2 regions of the Photobacterium swingsii genome follow, and region 1 is predicted to be linked to the other one. Evidence: riboswitches for the same ligand, from Rfam matches in the RefSeq annotation. Region 1 holds a riboswitch; the other holds the start of a gene.
What was found. A riboswitch is a leader RNA that binds a small molecule or an ion and turns the genes downstream of it on or off. The one in region 1 is predicted to bind cobalamin.
Positions count from the first base shown of each region.

Region 2: it holds a riboswitch for cobalamin, as region 1 does, so the genes downstream of both, OCU77_RS10530 (cobalt-precorrin-5B (C(1))-methyltransferase) here and OCU77_RS16515 (TonB-dependent receptor domain-containing protein) in region 1, are expected to answer to the same signal.

Region 1 is NZ_AP024852.1:3,626,190-3,634,913, forward strand. It holds rRNA gene OCU77_RS16475 (23S ribosomal RNA) at 1-133, opposite strand, end outside; tRNA gene OCU77_RS16480 (tRNA-Val) at 448-523, opposite strand; tRNA gene OCU77_RS16485 (tRNA-Lys) at 555-630, opposite strand; tRNA gene OCU77_RS16490 (tRNA-Glu) at 632-707, opposite strand; rRNA gene OCU77_RS16495 (16S ribosomal RNA) at 804-2,346, opposite strand; gene OCU77_RS16500 (RNA recognition motif domain-containing protein) at 2,933-3,397, shown strand; gene murI (glutamate racemase) at 3,369-4,160, opposite strand; gene OCU77_RS16510 (Dph6-related ATP pyrophosphatase) at 4,230-4,898, opposite strand; gene OCU77_RS16515 (TonB-dependent receptor domain-containing protein) at 4,977-6,854, opposite strand; cobalamin riboswitch at 6,892-7,109, opposite strand; gene trmA (tRNA (uridine(54)-C5)-methyltransferase TrmA) at 7,256-8,362, shown strand; gene OCU77_RS16525 (YijD family membrane protein) at 8,446-8,724, opposite strand, start outside.
Region 2 is NZ_AP024852.1:2,276,383-2,285,106, forward strand. It holds gene OCU77_RS10520 (bifunctional cobalt-precorrin-7 (C(5))-methyltransferase/cobalt-precorrin-6B (C(15))-methyltransferase) at 1-644, opposite strand, end outside; gene OCU77_RS10525 (precorrin-8X methylmutase) at 644-1,297, opposite strand; gene OCU77_RS10530 (cobalt-precorrin-5B (C(1))-methyltransferase) at 1,294-2,514, opposite strand; cobalamin riboswitch at 2,699-2,910, opposite strand; gene OCU77_RS10535 (histidine phosphatase family protein) at 2,991-3,632, opposite strand; gene OCU77_RS10540 (hypothetical protein) at 4,145-4,672, opposite strand; gene OCU77_RS10545 (tetratricopeptide repeat protein) at 4,647-5,534, opposite strand; gene OCU77_RS10550 (LPP20 family lipoprotein) at 5,539-6,135, opposite strand; gene OCU77_RS10555 (amino acid permease) at 6,519-7,706, opposite strand; gene OCU77_RS10560 (hypothetical protein) at 8,271-8,513, opposite strand; gene OCU77_RS10565 (DUF6691 family protein) at 8,618-8,724, opposite strand, start outside.

The sequences.
Region 1 (8,724 bases):
GTTGGGTTTCCCCATTCGGAAATCCCAGTCTCAAGTGATTTTTACTATCTAAACTGGGCTTATCGCAAGTTAATACGTCCTTCATCGCCTCTGACTGCCAAGGCATCCACCGTGTACGCTTAGTCACTTAACCATACAACCCCAAAGGGTCTGTATGTTCAAACAACCAAGGTTTGTGTGTCTGATAAGGACACAAATTGGTTTTTCGCCGGACTCTTACACAAGACACTTGAATGTGTGTTGTTTTGAGAACTCGTTTTTATCATTAAGATAAAAACTATTGTCATTCAATCATTCGATTGAATGTACTAGTCAGCTTTCCAGATTGTTAAAGAGCATGTGTTTCTATCTAAAGAACCACTTTCTAATGATTTTCGGCGGCAAAAAAGCGGACTCAACAAAGGAAACCTTCATTGAATCTGCATGACGCAGAAAACAGTTAGAGAGTGGTGGGCGATACCGGGCTCGAACCAGTGACCCCCTCCTTGTAAGGGAGGTGCTCTCCCAACTGAGCTAATCGCCCACGATAGTTTGAATTCCTTCGTGAGAAAGAATGGTGGGTCGTGCAGGATTCGAACCTGCGACCAATTGATTAAAAGTCAACTGCTCTACCAACTGAGCTAACGACCCGTGGCGTCCCATAGGGGAGTCGAACCCCTGTTACCGCCGTGAAAGGGCGGTGTCCTAGGCCTCTAGACGAATGGGACTAAGTATTTCTACCATGTTGTTGGGCAACATGGTGCTCTCTGACATTTCGACCAAGCAATCTGTGTGGACACTGCATCAAACAAGCAGTCTATCGTTAAGGAGGTGATCCAGCCCCAGGTTCCCCTAGGGCTACCTTGTTACGACTTCACCCCAGTCATGAACCACACCGTGGTAAACGCCCTCCCGAAGGTTAAGCTATCTACTTCTGGTGCAGCCCACTCCCATGGTGTGACGGGCGGTGTGTACAAGGCCCGGGAACGTATTCACCGTGGCATTCTGATCCACGATTACTAGCGATTCCGACTTCATGGAGTCGAGTTGCAGACTCCAATCCGGACTACGACGTACTTTCTGGGATTCGCTCACCATCGCTGGTTGGCAGCCCTCTGTATACGCCATTGTAGCACGTGTGTAGCCCTACTCGTAAGGGCCATGATGACTTGACGTCGTCCCCACCTTCCTCCGGTTTATCACCGGCAGTCTCCCTGGAGTTCCCACCATTATGTGCTGGCAAACAAGGATAAGGGTTGCGCTCGTTGCGGGACTTAACCCAACATTTCACAACACGAGCTGACGACAGCCATGCAGCACCTGTCTCAGAGTTCCCGAAGGCACTAAGCTATCTCTAGCGAATTCTCTGGATGTCAAGAGTAGGTAAGGTTCTTCGCGTTGCATCGAATTAAACCACATGCTCCACCGCTTGTGCGGGCCCCCGTCAATTCATTTGAGTTTTAATCTTGCGACCGTACTCCCCAGGCGGTCTACTTAACGCGTTAGCTCCGAAAGCCAGTGTTCAAGACACCAACCTCCAAGTAGACATCGTTTACGGCGTGGACTACCAGGGTATCTAATCCTGTTTGCTCCCCACGCTTTCGCATCTGAGCGTCAGTCTTTGTCCAGGGGGCCGCCTTCGCCACCGGTATTCCTTCAGATCTCTACGCATTTCACCGCTACACCTGAAATTCTACCCCCCTCTACAAGACTCTAGTCTGCCAGTTCAAAATGCTGTTCCGAGGTTGAGCCCCGGGCTTTCACATCTTGCTTAACAGACCGCCTGCATGCGCTTTACGCCCAGTAATTCCGATTAACGCTCGCACCCTCCGTATTACCGCGGCTGCTGGCACGGAGTTAGCCGGTGCTTCTTCTGCAGCTAACGTCAAATGATAGCGCTATTAACACTACCACCTTCCTCACTGCTGAAAGTACTTTACAACCCGAAGGCCTTCTTCATACACGCGGCATGGCTGCATCAGGGTTTCCCCCATTGTGCAATATTCCCCACTGCTGCCTCCCGTAGGAGTCTGGACCGTGTCTCAGTTCCAGTGTGGCTGATCATCCTCTCAGACCAGCTAGGGATCGTCGCCTTGGTGAGCCTTTACCCCACCAACTAGCTAATCCCACCTGGGCTAATCTTGACGCGAGAGGTCCGAAGATCCCCCTCTTTGGCCCGTAGGCATTATGCGGTATTAGCTATCGTTTCCAATAGTTATCCCCCACATCAAGGCATATTCCCAGGCATTACTCACCCGTCCGCCGCTCGTCAGCGAAGTAGCAAGCTACTTCCTGTTACCGCTCGACTTGCATGTGTTAGGCCTGCCGCCAGCGTTCAATCTGAGCCATGATCAAACTCTTCAATTAAAGTTTTGTTGGTCTTGCGACCGGCTCAATGAATACTGATTGAATATCGATAACTAGAAGCTAGTCATGATATTCGAATTGACTGTGCCAAATAATAAGTAAACTTGTTATTTGTATTGGTCACTCAGTTCATTGATATAATCTTTTTGACTATTCATTTCACGAGTGCCCACACAGATTGCATGGTCAAATTGTTAAAGAACTTTCTTCTTCGCTTTCGCTCTGAAGAGGTGCGCCATTCTAAAGAAATCATCGTAAGTGTCAAACACTTTTTGAAACTTTATTTTAGAGGCTTTCACCACACTAACTCGTTGCTTCTTTTACCTGTTTGGTAAGCAGCTCTCCGTGTCAGTGAGGCGGCATTATAGAGATTTAGATCGCACTGACAAGCCTTTTTATCAAAAAAATATGCAACCGGTGAACATTTAACCTAATGTGTTATTTAGCCTGCACAGGGCAACATTTGACGATCGTCACATTCACTTACTGGCAATTATAAGTCAATGAAAGTAATATCAATGTGATTCTGATGTTAAAATAACCAATAAGCATTCTTCTTACTATTTACGACGACGTAGTATTGAATATGAAATTATCCAATCAAACTTTAGTAACAATCATAGCTCTCGCTGTACTAGGGGCTTTAATCATGAGCTTTATCGATATCTCACCTTCTATCGCCTTCGCGTTAGGTGTCATCCTATCTGGGTTAGCTGTCCACTTTATGCAAGGAACATCTTCTACAGCTGCAACTTCTGATGACTCATCTTCTACTTCGAGTTCAAGTAAAACAATTTACGTTGGCAATCTGCCTTATCGTGCAAATGAAAATGACGTAAAAGAGTTATTTTCTGAACATGGTGAAGTCTTCGCTGTTCGCCTAATGAAAGACAAACGTACAGGTAAACGTAGAGGGTTTGGCTTTGTTGTTATGAATAGTGCCGATGTCGCAACGGCTATCACTAACCTAAACAACAAAGAATACGGCCAACGCACACTGAAAGTACGTGAGGCTAATGAGCCTAAAAATGGGGAAGATTTAGATTCTTAATAGGGCTTAACCCTAACTCAATAAGAAAAATATTCAGTGCCGCTTCATGATGTGAAGCGGCACTGTTGTATGTAATGTTCGCTTTTACGGATTTACTCTTACTATCACTTTCACCAAGTAGCGCCTTCACACGATTTGCTATCGCTTTCCCCGAATCAATGATTTGCACGGGTGTGGAAAAAGCCTGTTGAATTTCATTCTTGATCAGAGGGAAATGCGTACACCCCAATACAATACCGTCAACACGCTCAAGCCAAGGAGAAAGTATTTCTTGGATCTCGGCAACTGAAACGAGTTCACCTCGTAACTTTTGTTCTGCGATTTCAACCAATCGTGTTGAGCCTATCATCAGCACTTCGCAATCTTTTGCAAATTCAGCAATTAGCTCTTGGGTATAACGGCGTTTTACTGTTGCAGGCGTGGCCAATAGGCCAATAACCTTTTTTTGGCTTAAAGCAGCAGCAGGTTTTATTGCAGGAACGACTCCTACCACAGGGATATCTAATTGTGTTCTTAACGTAGGTAAGACAATAGTGCTCGCGGTATTACAGGCAATCACCACTAAATCAACACTGTGTTTTTGCACTAGCTGTGACACAATTTTCGATGTCCGAGCAATCAGTACCGACTCTTCCAGCTCACCATAAGGGAAAGCCGCATTATCGAAAGCGTAAACATAATGCTCATGCGGAAGTAGTGCACGGATCTCTTGATATACCGATAACCCACCGACTCCAGAATCAAAAATCAGAACACTTCTCACAACACATGATACCTAGGTGATAAAAACAGAGGCTATCATACTGCGATTTTTATCGTTCAGAAACCAACATTAGCCAATAGAATATTGATAGCGTTGATAATGAAATCTAGCTGTTCGGTCTATATAAGAAGGTACTATTTCAAGTTGACCTTTAAAGCAGGGAGCAGCCACGACTAATGTATGAAACTCACCATCTTCACCACAAGGATCAACACCACTAGGTAAAGCCGCAATAAACTCAGCACTATACCATTGACCACAATAGCGACTATCTAGTTGCTCCGTATCCACCGTAGTCACCAGTGTTTCGATGCCTCGGGTGAGTATTTCTTTCGCTAGATCTTGGCTACTTTCACCCATCAATGGAAAAATGCACTGCCAACCCGCGGGTTCAATATAGCTACGGCGGTAGTCTGCAATACCATTGCAGAACATATCCCCGAACGCGACAGCATCTATTTCTAGCTTCGATGTTTTTAAGCTATTAACTACCATCGACTGGTACACGTCATTCGGTGGAAATACACTTGGCAGAGCAACGGTAATCAAAGGCAAACCTATTAGACTTGCTTGTTGGCGAACAACATCTATCGGGGTAGCCTGAAAAGGCACTTCATCTTCTAGGTAGGTGGTAACCAACCCCACAACCCTGTATTGAGGATCGTCTAATAAGCGAAGTAGTGTCAGTGTCGAGTCTTTGCCCGAACTCCAACTGATAACAACATTAATGGGTTTCATGTTTTATCAACACTATGTGGTTATAAAATAGATATAAAGAAGGCCGCTATATCGCGGCCTTGAACAATAAATACCTTGTTAGAACTGATATGTCGTTGTCAGGTAGAAAGCGCGACGCTGAGTATTATACGTATTGGCTGTTTGATACTCTTTATCTAATAAATTAGCAACTTTTCCTCTAACGACCCAGCGAGTGTTGATAGCATAAGACGCTGAGACATCAACTAAGCTATACGGTTCGAGTTCAATCGTATTTTTTGAATCATCATAGCGCTTACCTTGATACATATAACTCAAGTCAGCTTGCCACTCATCATACGTATAACTCACTAACCACTTAGCCACTTCATTAGCCTTACGTGCGAGTTTTTTTGATTGAATATCCGTCGGTTTCCCAAAGCCAGCCACATTCACTTTATTATCGTGATCCAGTAAATCAAGCGATACCATGTGAGAAAAAGGGCCCGTATCAAAGTTTGCTGAAATCTCGATACCTTTAATATCGGCGCTAGAACTCTCTAGCTCTTTATCTTTTCCTTGGTAAGTTATGAGGTTATCAATTTTGTTGGAATAACCCACCACTCTAAAATCAGCAAAAGAGTAATATGCCTCAACCCCAGCCTCATAATTAAAAGACTCTTCAGGCTTAAGCTCTTTATTACCGTAACCCGGCCAATATAAATCATTAAAGGTTGGCGCTTGGAAACCTGTTCCAGCAGATGCAATTACACGAATATTATCCGTTACGCCATAGCCAGCCCCCAACTGCCAAGTTGTGTAGCTGCCAAAAGCCTCATTATCATCGTAGCGTACACTAGCTTCGAACTGCGCATCACCTAAATTAACAAACGACGATAAAAAGGCAGCACGATTATAACGACTAGTCCCATCGTATGACTCAAATTTACCCTTCGATGAATTCCACAAGTTTGAGTCCGCGACCGAATCATTTTGATAATCAATGCCACCTTGAATTAAGACGCTTTCAGTCAGTTGGTAAGAGTTCAACCAGTTAATGACATAGCGATCTGTCACAATCTTACTGCCAGGGAATTCTCCACCTTTATTATCACTGGAATCTTGGTTTTTAGAGATAGTAAGTGCTGACCCCAATTTATCACGGCTGTATTCCAGCTGGCCTGAGACATTGAATAGCTTTGACTCTTGCTCATCCGGTGATTTCTGACCATTTGAAATATAGTATTCATACTCATTCAAGCTAGTGTGATAAAAGCCTAAAACGCGGCCACGAAGAGTTGGCGTAAATTGACTACCTAACTCTAAAGACAGATCTTGACGACGGAAGCCATCATCATCTGGTTGATCTGGGTTAAACCCTTCACCAGAGACATCAAAACCTTCTGCTGACTCGCTATTCACACCAACTTTTAGCCAACTATTCTCACCCAGCTGACTAGCAACGGATGCTTGCCCTTGCAGATATTCATCACTTCCTATGCCGGCAGAAATAACGCCTTGATCGCCTTCAATATGACTGGTCGTCACAATATTGATCACACCACCAATAGCATCTGCACCATATACTGCAGCACGAGGGCCTCGCACTAACTCTACTTTTTCAACACCAACTAACGGAATTGCTGAAAAGTTTGCACTCCCTGTTGTCGCACTTCCTAAACGAACACCGTTATAAAGCACAACAACATGCTTAGAAGAACTACCACGAATGGATACCGAGCTTGATTGGCCAAGGCCACCATTGTTAGTAACTTGCACACCAGGCAACCACTTTAGAACATCAGTAAGTGTTTTTAATTGACGGCTTTCAATCTGTGCTTTTGTCACTACATCCGTTGATGCAATGACAGTAGAGAGAGGCTGTTCAAATCGGTTCGCGGTTACCACCATGACATCATCGGTTGATGTTTCGGTCGCAAAAGCCTGACTTTGAATAAATAGAGGGGCTAACGCCACTGCTAAGAGCGTTTTTTTCATTATGTTGGATACCTTAAGTCGCGTTTATTACTAAGCACATTGCTTCGAAGCACTGGTTGGTATTCGGACTTAAGAGCGAGGTTTACACCGCCTACGGCAACAACTTCCCATTTCATCTATTGCTGAGCTAAATAGACAAAACAGTGTTTGGAACAACGTCCGTGTGCTTTCGTTCTCTATTACCGCTGCGCGTCAGTTACGGATTTCCACCGTATTCCCTAGCCATCATGGCAAACCAGCGCATCGCGAATCCTAGTAAGCCCAACAATAATTGTCTAGCTTTGTTTATGTTTAGCAGCAAATAAGCGCCGGCTTTGACACTTTATCGGCCTCAAGACTGGACATCGCGCAGCAATACAATAAAATCTCCGCTCTTAATTTGAGCAGTTTGAGGCAAACAAATGGCATCCACCGCAATTAATCCCGCTGATTACCAACTTCAGTTGGATGAGAAAGCAGAGCGTATTCAAAATATCTTTGCAGATTTTGAAACGCCAGAGTTGGAGGTTTTTGCCTCACCTGCTGAACATTACCGCATGCGCGCTGAATTTCGTGTATGGCACGAAGGTGAAGACCTTTATTACGTTATGTTCAACCAAGCAACGCGTGAGAAATACCGTGTTGACCAATTCCCTGCTGCAAGTCGTCTGATTAACGACTTAATGCCACTGCTAGTTGATGCATTAAAACCTGTAAAAGCACTACGTCATAAGCTATTCCAAGTAGACTTCCTTTCGACACTCAGCGGTGAGATTCTGGTTTCATTGCTTTATCACCGTCAATTAGATGAAGAGTGGGAAGCTGAAGCGAAAGCGTTAAAACAGCGTTTAAATGATGAAGGCTTTAACCTGAACTTCATCGGCCGTGCACGTAAGCAAAAGATTGTCCTCGACCAAGAACATGTTATCGAAAAACTGAAAGTGCATGATCGTGTACTGACCTACAAGCAAGTTGAAAATAGCTTCACCCAACCTAACGGTGAAGTTGCACAAAAAATGCTGGAATGGGCAGTAGATTGCACCCAAGAGAGTAAAGGTGATCTGCTGGAACTTTACTGCGGTAACGGTAACTTCTCACTGGCCCTAGCACAAAACTTTGAGCGTGTACTCGCAACTGAACTCGCAAAGCCATCGGTCGACTCAGCGCAATTTAACATTGCTATCAATAACATCGACAACGTGCAAATCATTCGTATGTCTGCAGAAGACTTTACCGATGCAATGGAAGGCAAACGTGAATTCCGTCGCCTAAAAGCCCAGAATGTCGATTTACAGAGTTACAACTGCAACACTATCTTCGTTGATCCACCGCGTTCAGGTATGGATGAAGGCACATGTCGTATGGTGCAAGGCTACGAACGCATCATGTATATTTCATGTAACCCAGACACATTAAAAGAGAACTTGGCCATTCTAAGCGAAACGCACAACATCACGCGCTTTGCACTGTTTGACCAATTCCCTTACACCCACCACATGGAAGCAGGTGTACTGCTAGAGCGTAAGTAAGCTCAATGAAGTAAAGCAGGATAATAGATACAAAAAAGGCGCTCTCAGCGCCTTTTTTATTATCTTTTTGAGTAGATAGACGATTAAGCTGCCGCTTCGTCTTTCTTGCCCATCACACCGAGTTTCACCGCAACCCAGAACAACAAGCCAAGTGAAATCATCAGTGGTAAGAAGTTTGAACCCATCTCTGGCATTTGTGCGCGTAGGAAAGAGGAATAACCAAATGCACCCACTAGGAAACAAGCAAACGCAATAGCCGGCGTGCCTTCAGACATAGGTTTGGTTAAGTATTCTTGGTATAGGCAGTACACTGCCAAGGCAAAAGCGATCACAGGGAAAACGGAGAAGGCAACGGCACTTGA
Region 2 (8,724 bases), 1.3 Mb from region 1:
ACAAGGTTGAGCGGATTAAAATCATCAACTTGCTTTGTGGCTAACTCAGCCACCGTGAACGCCGTGACTCTCTCTTCTATACCACCTAATTGTTCACAAACCCATACCTGCCAATGCGCCTGATGATAAGTCAGTAAGTGCTTAGCGATGGCGCCAGGGTGATTATTGCTGTCCGTTAACACACAAAACAGTTCCCCCTGCTGAATTTGGCTGACAAGGCCCGTTAACGGACGACCATGAACAGATAAACAAGTGGCGTCTTGCCACGGCAATGCTAAACGACTAAACGCCAACTGCATGGATGATGGACTAGGAATAAAACGCAGCTCTGCTGAAGGTAAGTGGTTACTTAGTGTTTTACCTATACTGTAAAACAGAGGATCACCCGATGCTAAGATAACCACACCGCCCTCTTCACTTTCTTCTAATACTGCTGCTAACCACGCTTTGTAGCCTTGCGCCATTGATAGCCGCTTCCCCTTACACTGAGGAAACCAAGTCAATAAACGATCGTTACCAGCAACAACCCGAGCTTGCGCCACCGCGTTTACCGCACGGCTGGTTAAGCTCATGCAACCATCTTCTGGCACACCCACAACCGTGATCGCAGGCAGCTCGGAAGGGGCAATATCACCACTGAGCATTAGACCGACTCCATCAGCAAAGCATGAATCGTTGAAACCACTAATGGGCTTCCCCCTTTGCGTCCCACACTGGCGATATAAGGAATAGCGCTTTGTTCAGTCAATGCTTGCTTTGATTCTTCCGCTTTCACAAAGCCAACAGGAATACCTATGATCAGCGCAGGTTTAGCCTCACCGACTTCCACCATACGTAAAATCTCAAACAAGGCTGTCGGCGCGTTCCCAATAGCAATAATAGCGCCATCTAATACGCCAGCATCTCGTGCATATTGCATCGCTTGTATAGCTCGGGTTTCACCGCTGGCTTTGGCCCGTTCAATCACTGTTGGGTGGCTGATAAAGCAGTGAGCTTGGTTACCATGTACAGATAGACGCTGCTGGCTCAAACCTGTCGATATCATGGTGACATCGGTAATAATGTTAGCCCCTATTTGTAGGGCTTGAATGCCCAAACTCACCGCATCATCACTGAACTGAAATAACTGAGCGTACTCAAAATCCCCTGTAGTGTGGATGGCCCGACGCACGACATTCCATTCAACAGGTGTGAACGAGTGTCCACCGTGAAAGGCTTCTATTTCATGGTCGATAATCGCGAACGAATTATTCTCGATTTGTCGACCTTGTGCAGTCATTTGCTGCATCTTATTCATGGTATATCCTTATGAGCTGAGGGTGGTACTTGCGCACTTTTAGTATAAATATTGCTTTTGCTTGTACTGTCACTAAGCATGTGATGATGAGATGGCGAGCGATGCATGGCCAATAAGCGGCCATCAAAATCAATTAATCGAAATTCGATATCAAGATAATGGTCGACGTATACTGCGGCATGTTCCGCAGCTTGTTGGCACAACAGATCTAAAAAGGCTTGTGGAGACGTTTCACGCCATAAATCTAAAACATGGCGACCCGTATTTGCGTCTCTTATTTGCTGGCACAAATCTGCTGAGCACTCAGCTTGTACCGCAAGATCCGCCAATAACTGAAAGTCGATAGCACGGCCTGAGACATGCGTCATCATGTGACCAGCCACCATTTTGGCTAACTTGCCTATCATGGCGACAACCGTCACCGTTTGTACCTGATAACGCTTACTGGCACGTAGGCCAACGCCGACAAAATCGCCAGCTTGAATAAAGCAGATACCGTCTAAATGTGGCAGCATTGCCATGGCTGAATTTTCTGAGCGAGATCCGGTCGTGAGCACGACGTGATTTTGTTGGTTCGCGTTAGCAATTTGCACCGATTGACGCACTGAAGCAGAAAAAGCAGAAGTGGAATAAGGTTTGACCGTGCCTCGCGTGCCAAGAATAGAAATACCGCCGATTAATCCTAAACGGGGACCTATGGTTTCTTTGGCTCGTTCTTCACCATCAGGTACACGGATTTCTAACGCAATACCTTGCTGACAACCATTACTTGGTTTGGTATCGACGTTTAGATTCCATTCGAGCTGTACCATATCGAGGATATTAGCCCGAGGCACTGGGTTTATCGCAGGCTGCCCAACAGGTAACTCCAGCCCGGGTAAGGTGACTCGCGCAACCCCAATGCCACCATCAAGCGAAATCCCCGCTTGATCACGCCACCGTGCAAAGCACTGAATTTCAGCGTCATGGGTACAATCAGGATCATCGCCTGCATCTTTGATAATACCAGCCAGTACACCCTCGGCATGAACTTCAAGGCGTGCAATAGCAAAGGTGGCAGATTCTAGGTTCGGTAAGGTGATAGTAACAAACGACGGTAACAGCCCAGTGAGCAATGTATGCGCCGCAGCGCGACTAGCCGCTGCGGCACAAGCGCCAGTCGTAAAACCTGAACGTAAATCGCTGCGTTTTTTTGAGCGTTTAACCTTGGTGACCAAAGTCCACTCCACAAGTTTTATCAATCGCCATGGCGCTTTACCATTCCATCGAGGTAATGCTGTTTAGCTTTGCGAAAAGCTCGACATCCATTACTGGGGTTTAAATACAATAACCCCCGAATAGCCGAACGCAACGATAGAGAAATCGCTGGAAGGTACGATGCTGAGTATCCCCGCTCAGAATTCGGAAGCTAATGAAGTAACAGGTATCCTGACTAACGACTAAACCGCTTTAACCCCTTCCCAAGTAATATCGTCATTACTCAGTGGCTCAGTTAAAGCTCATCGCTTACAGTTGCGGGTACAGTTCAGGTTTTTCACCTGATTCCCTGCATGGTCGATAAAGCTATTAGTTTGCATTTATCTTTCACCATGATCACTCAGCCTTTGGGCTAAAATGACATTACTTATTATGTGGTTTATTATCAAACTAGTTTAATGATATGCCTCTAGTTATCAACAATAATATTTACTATTCATTCACTTAAATTAAGCTGCGGTGGCTTTAGCTCAAAAATATTCATTTCAGTATTCATCGGAATACCTTGCCCGTATGCCCACGATGTTCGCCCATGCAAAATATTGTTTGCACAGCGAATCCACTCACCGTGGCTAACCACGTAAATCGTTTTGCCTGCGTGTCGTCTTACTAAAGCACGCAAAAAATCCACGACTCGACGCTCAAAGGCAGTTTCACTTTCTGCCTGTAGCTCAGTTGCTATTGCCAAGCACGCATCCAAGCATTTTTCATAGCGGCCTTGATAAGCAAACCAGTGCCTAGCATGTAAAAACCCATTAATACATACGTTTTTTTGCTTACCCTCGAGAATACCAAATCTTCTTTCACGTAAACGTTGATCTGGCACGATATATCCACCACTTTTATTACAAATAATACGTGCAGATGCCAAAGCACGGCCTAAATCGCTGGAATATACAATGTCTGCTGGATATTGACGGGGAATATTGTTCCTTGCAATGAAACTTGAGAGTGCTTTCCTACCCGCTAAGGTCAAGCGACTGTCTCGCCATCCTTGCAGTTTGCCGGCTAGGTTCCACTCAGTTTCTGCATGGCGTACCATGACAAGCCGCACATATTGCTCATTACTCTTTATCATCACTTACTGCTTTATCAGCGCAACCCTTAGCGTGTAATTATAAGTTTACACTTTAGTGTATTTTGTCGAAAACAGCATAAGGCAAGGCTATAGCCGCGATCAAACAAAGTCGGTATTATCAGCTCACGCAAACATATTGCCGCTTTTCACTTTTTCGTACTCAGTGAAAAGCCTGTAAGTCCTTTATTTTTGGTCATTTAAAGGCTTACATTAGTGGAAGGCTATAGTTCGGTCAAACTCGCCTTCCCTACTCCTCGCACCAACAACGCCACGGTAATGTACTTAGTATATTATCGCTTTTTTCGTGCCTGATATTTCTCCTAGCTACCCTTAGCCGTCGTTTACATCAAAACTGTTAATAACTAATCCAACAAGAATGACTTGATAATTAATGGGGTGAATATTGTACCGACACCCTAGCCATTAGGATTGTTCTAATAAAAAAAACCAAGTGACAAGCACTTGGTTTTAATATCTATGCCATGTGGATTACATAGCGAAAAGAAGAACCCTTACATGCGCTCAACTTTCATCTTGGGCACTTTGACATCCACAACACAGGTCATTTCCATGTGACGTGAAGGCAATGTTTTAGTATCACAATGACGAAGCTGCGCCACACCAACACCAACAGCCTTGCTGGTTAAGCAAGATTGCACATCACCGTATGATGACTGTGAACCATTGCGGTCTAACACAGTTTCATTTTGAGTAAAGTGCTTCTCAATTGCGACACCATTTGTTTCCATCACAGCTAAAGATAGTGCACGGTCACGAGCTGCTGCTTCAAGCGTTGTAATGCTATCGCGATCGCCGCCAGCTACAACAACGGTTTGCTCAGACGTAACATAAATACGCTCGCCTGTGGGATCGGTTTCATGAATAACATGCAGTTGTAGCTGACTTTCACATGAGCTGACATCACCAAAGATCTTCGACTTTGCTGGTGGAACGTGAACGATCACACTCGGCTCAGAAGCACAACCAGCAAGCAGCAGTAATGCCGTTGCAGCACTAAGCAGATTTAATTTGTTCATCATGACTTTTGCTCATTTGGAAGTAATTTTCAACCATAGGAATTGAATCCAAGATTTCCATGTTCTTTGGATCAATCACATTCGCTTGTTTGATCAGCTTATAAGCATTTTTAAATTCACTCTCAAGGAACTTAATCATACCCATGTTATGCGTTGCAATTGCCTGATCAGCTACGTTTGGCGATGCTTGCGCAATTTGCTGGTACATAGCATAGGCTTGATCATAACGTTGGCGCTGTGCATATTCATTTGCAAGATCAATACTTTCATCATCACCACTTAGCAAGCGTACAGTTATGTACTTTTGGTGCGGCGTCAGATCTTGGGCTACACGAACAGAAAGGTCTTCTAAAATCGAGTTGTTCATGCTGTCCCAACCTTGCAGTTTAGCGTGCGCTGCACCTATGCTGTCTAGGTCATTTTTCTCACTGTTTGATTGGCTAAAATAGTTACCAGAGGTAATTTCATGGCCATTCTTTTTCACAGAGTAAGTGACTGTCGCAGAACGTGTACGTTTTGCGTAGTAACGGAAGTAATTGCCATCATCCGATTTCACTTCCTCTTTCCATGTTGACTCATCTTTGTCCCAACTGATCTCGCCAGTAACAACAATGCCAAGCGCTTTGCTAGCTGGGTCAGCATAACCGTATTCACGAATCTTACTACGCAGCATCTTTGAAAAAACAGGACCTTTACTTTTTTCAGAAGAAGAGAAGTTACTCACTTCCATTTGCTTATAGTTAATGCCTTTATTGCTTGGCGCCGCAATGGTTGATCCCACTTCAGTGTAAAAAGCACAACCTGAAGTTAATAGCGTTGCAGCAAGTACAGTAAAGCCTAACAAGCTTTTCATCATCGCTTTCATACAATTAACCCTCTAAAGATGCTAACGCTTTCTTCATTGCTTCTTGCGCTTCTTCTGAATCAAGGTTGCTCCAAATTTCATCTTTGCGTGCTTTTTCAATTGCTGCAGCCATATTCGCTTGATAAGCATCGTTAGTCATTGCTACTAAGGTGTACATACCGCCACTTGGTGACGTCAGCGTAGTCATTACGCGAGCATCACGAATCACAGTGCTAACAACATTGTTAATGGTGATTTCTACCATTTCAGATACATGCTCGTCGCTGACTGTTTTGGTTGTTGTGCTTGACTGTCTTGTAACTGCATCGAACTTACTTTTAATATTATTTTCTAGCTGCGAAGCCAAACGTTGTTGCGCATTATTCAATGCTATTTCGCGCATAATGCCAGAACCTGCAACGCTTTTCTTCGCGTAACCTACACCAATAATTTCATAACCTTGTGGTGTAACTTCACAAATCCATTTCGGCGCTTCTTTCGAAGGCATATCAGGGAAATAACAATCCGCCTTTTGAATGTCTTCTGCTGTTTCAATGCTTGAACAACCGACCATAGTCACTACACCAAGAGCAACCATTAGCTTTAACAAAACTTTATTCATATCAATGTCTACCACTAAGCAATTATTAATTGAGTAATTTTTAATATTATTGTTTCAGTGCTAAGTAACAATAAGCATGCGCACACCTGACACATTACTAAGCCACGGAAGTTTGACACAAAACACATAGCAATTGAACCGCGTTTTAATAAAAAAAACTAAATTTCCATCACCATTTAAACCAGCAATAAAGAGCAATGCATTAATGTGCGCATAATATACTTACGAAATAATTTCATGTCAAATCAAGTTGGATTATTATCAATTTATGAATATCAGCCTGATATACAGCATTAGCCATCCATATGGGAGGCAAGCTTTCTTGCATGTATAAAAAAGGCATACCTAGGTATGCCTTTCATTGAAGAAATGGGTCAATAAGATTAAATCATTTGGGCTATTAGTAAGAAGCAGCCAAACGCAAAGCTAAGACCAAGCGCCATATTACCGCCAGAGGCTTGGTACAATGTGCCTTGCTCCGTTTGTAGCAACTGCTCACCACTACCACAACTGTCCTGCTGACGCACTTTCACTGTCATAGCCATTGGCACAAAAATCGCGAGGAAGACAAGAATAATACCGGCATAGCCTAATACAGCCAGGAATTGATCTGCGGCTAACAAGGCGCCAATCAAAGGGAAAATGAAGGTTAATACATAAGTTACAGCGCGATTTTGCTTAAACGCATCTTCATTTTGGTGATAAAGCGACATAGCCACACCAAGGAATGAAGTTAAAAGCGCAAGGCCAGTAAATACAGATAGAATCGTATGAATGCTGCTATATTTTGTGCCTAAAGCTGCAATTAGCTCTGAAACGTTAGCAAAGTGAACGAGTTGCTCTGAAGTAAGATTACCTACTGCTGCGTATAACCAAAGCAGATAGCAGAACAATGGGATAAGAGATCCTATCACCACCATATTGCGCAGTTGTTTTTGCGATGCACCTTCGTTGTAAGTCACTAATGATGGAATAACGACCATGAAGCCAAAACTTGTGAACAACACTGAACTGGTTTTAATCAGATCAACTTTGCTATCACTCGTAACCGTCATCAAGTTTTCCATAGAAATAGAAGGTACCAGTGAGAACAGAGTCATCACAAGCACAACCAGCATCATGCCAAATAGTACACGGTTCAGCTTATCAACGGCGGCTGTACCTGCTGCCACGACAATCCCCGCAATAAGCGTAAAGGCAATTTGCGTTTGTAACATAGTGAGTTCTATGCCTGCACTTGCCGCCATTTTTTTCACTAAGTCGCCAGCGCCGATGATGTAAGCCATCAATAGGCAGACAAGCAATGCATAGAGCAAGCCGTTAGTGACCACTTGCCCACCTTTACCTAATGTTTTGCGTGCGATGGTATTCATGCTTAAACCACCACCCGCTTTAATGCTGGCTTCAAGTAAAAGCAGTGCCGCGTAGGTCGTACCAGACCAAATCACCAACATTAACAAAGTACCCCACAGTAGGCCGAATTGCGCCAATACCATAGGGATAGCAAGCATACCTGCACCAAGTGCAGTACCGGCAATGATCAAAGCACTGCCCATAATTTTTAAATTCACAATGTGTTCCTTAAAGCGTTTTTATTCTCGTTTTCTCCTGCACAATGTGCACCTTGGTCATTAAGTGGTACATCAAGCAGAATAAGATTAATTGTTAAGCGATGGGTTGCTTAAACCATTAGGATTACGCGCAAAAGCGCTTCATAAACGAGAAGTGATAAAATCGCTCTAAAGCAATAGAAGAGGTGGTTGAAATTGAGGGCTGTGAATTAATGGCGCAACCATGAGAGGCTGTCCTTGGTATATCACCAGAAACTATATGCGATATAGCCCCTAGATTAGTGTGAATCATCATCGTACTCCTAAAACGATCAGTTCCATTGTTCTTTTGATGGCGTTCCTTATGCCATCAAAGCAGCTTCTTTCATGGTCAGTGAAAAATGCTGTTTGTTCGGTCAATAAGCAAAGTAATAATCTAGAGAGGAAAGCACAATACACTATTGGTATTTATTTGGTTTATACCGCAATAGTGTGATCTAGATCACTAGAGGTATCACCAGATACAAAAAAGCCCCGTTTGCTCACGAGGCTTATTGCGCACTTTGTCCAAAATTGTCGCAAGCATTAAGCAAGCGCAGTATCAGATTCAAGTGCCACCAGCGTTAATCGGTTAAATTGGCCGGGCTTAACGGCTATCAGGCTACCATCACCAAATTGAATCCCATCAAAAAAGTCACGTCCCCATTTTACCCGCTTGAATCTCGCGTAGTGCGCTTTAGCGTAAACGCTTTCCAAAGCATTTAGCACACCTTCCTTTTTCGCCTGATCAATGATCGCTGGGCTTAATAATTTACTGGCAATCGTCATCCTTGCCTCCTGCTCCTGGGGACTTCAATCCTTTTTACCAAAATCTGACGATGATTCAATAGCCAATGCATTAAATGAGGGGATTCTGAGCACTAATCTACATTCTACTGTCGTGATGCAATTTTTCCGACAATAAAGAAGCCAACCAACATACTCAGCGTAAAAATAATTATCCCAGTGTTACCACCACTTAAAGACGTTACGGCAGGGC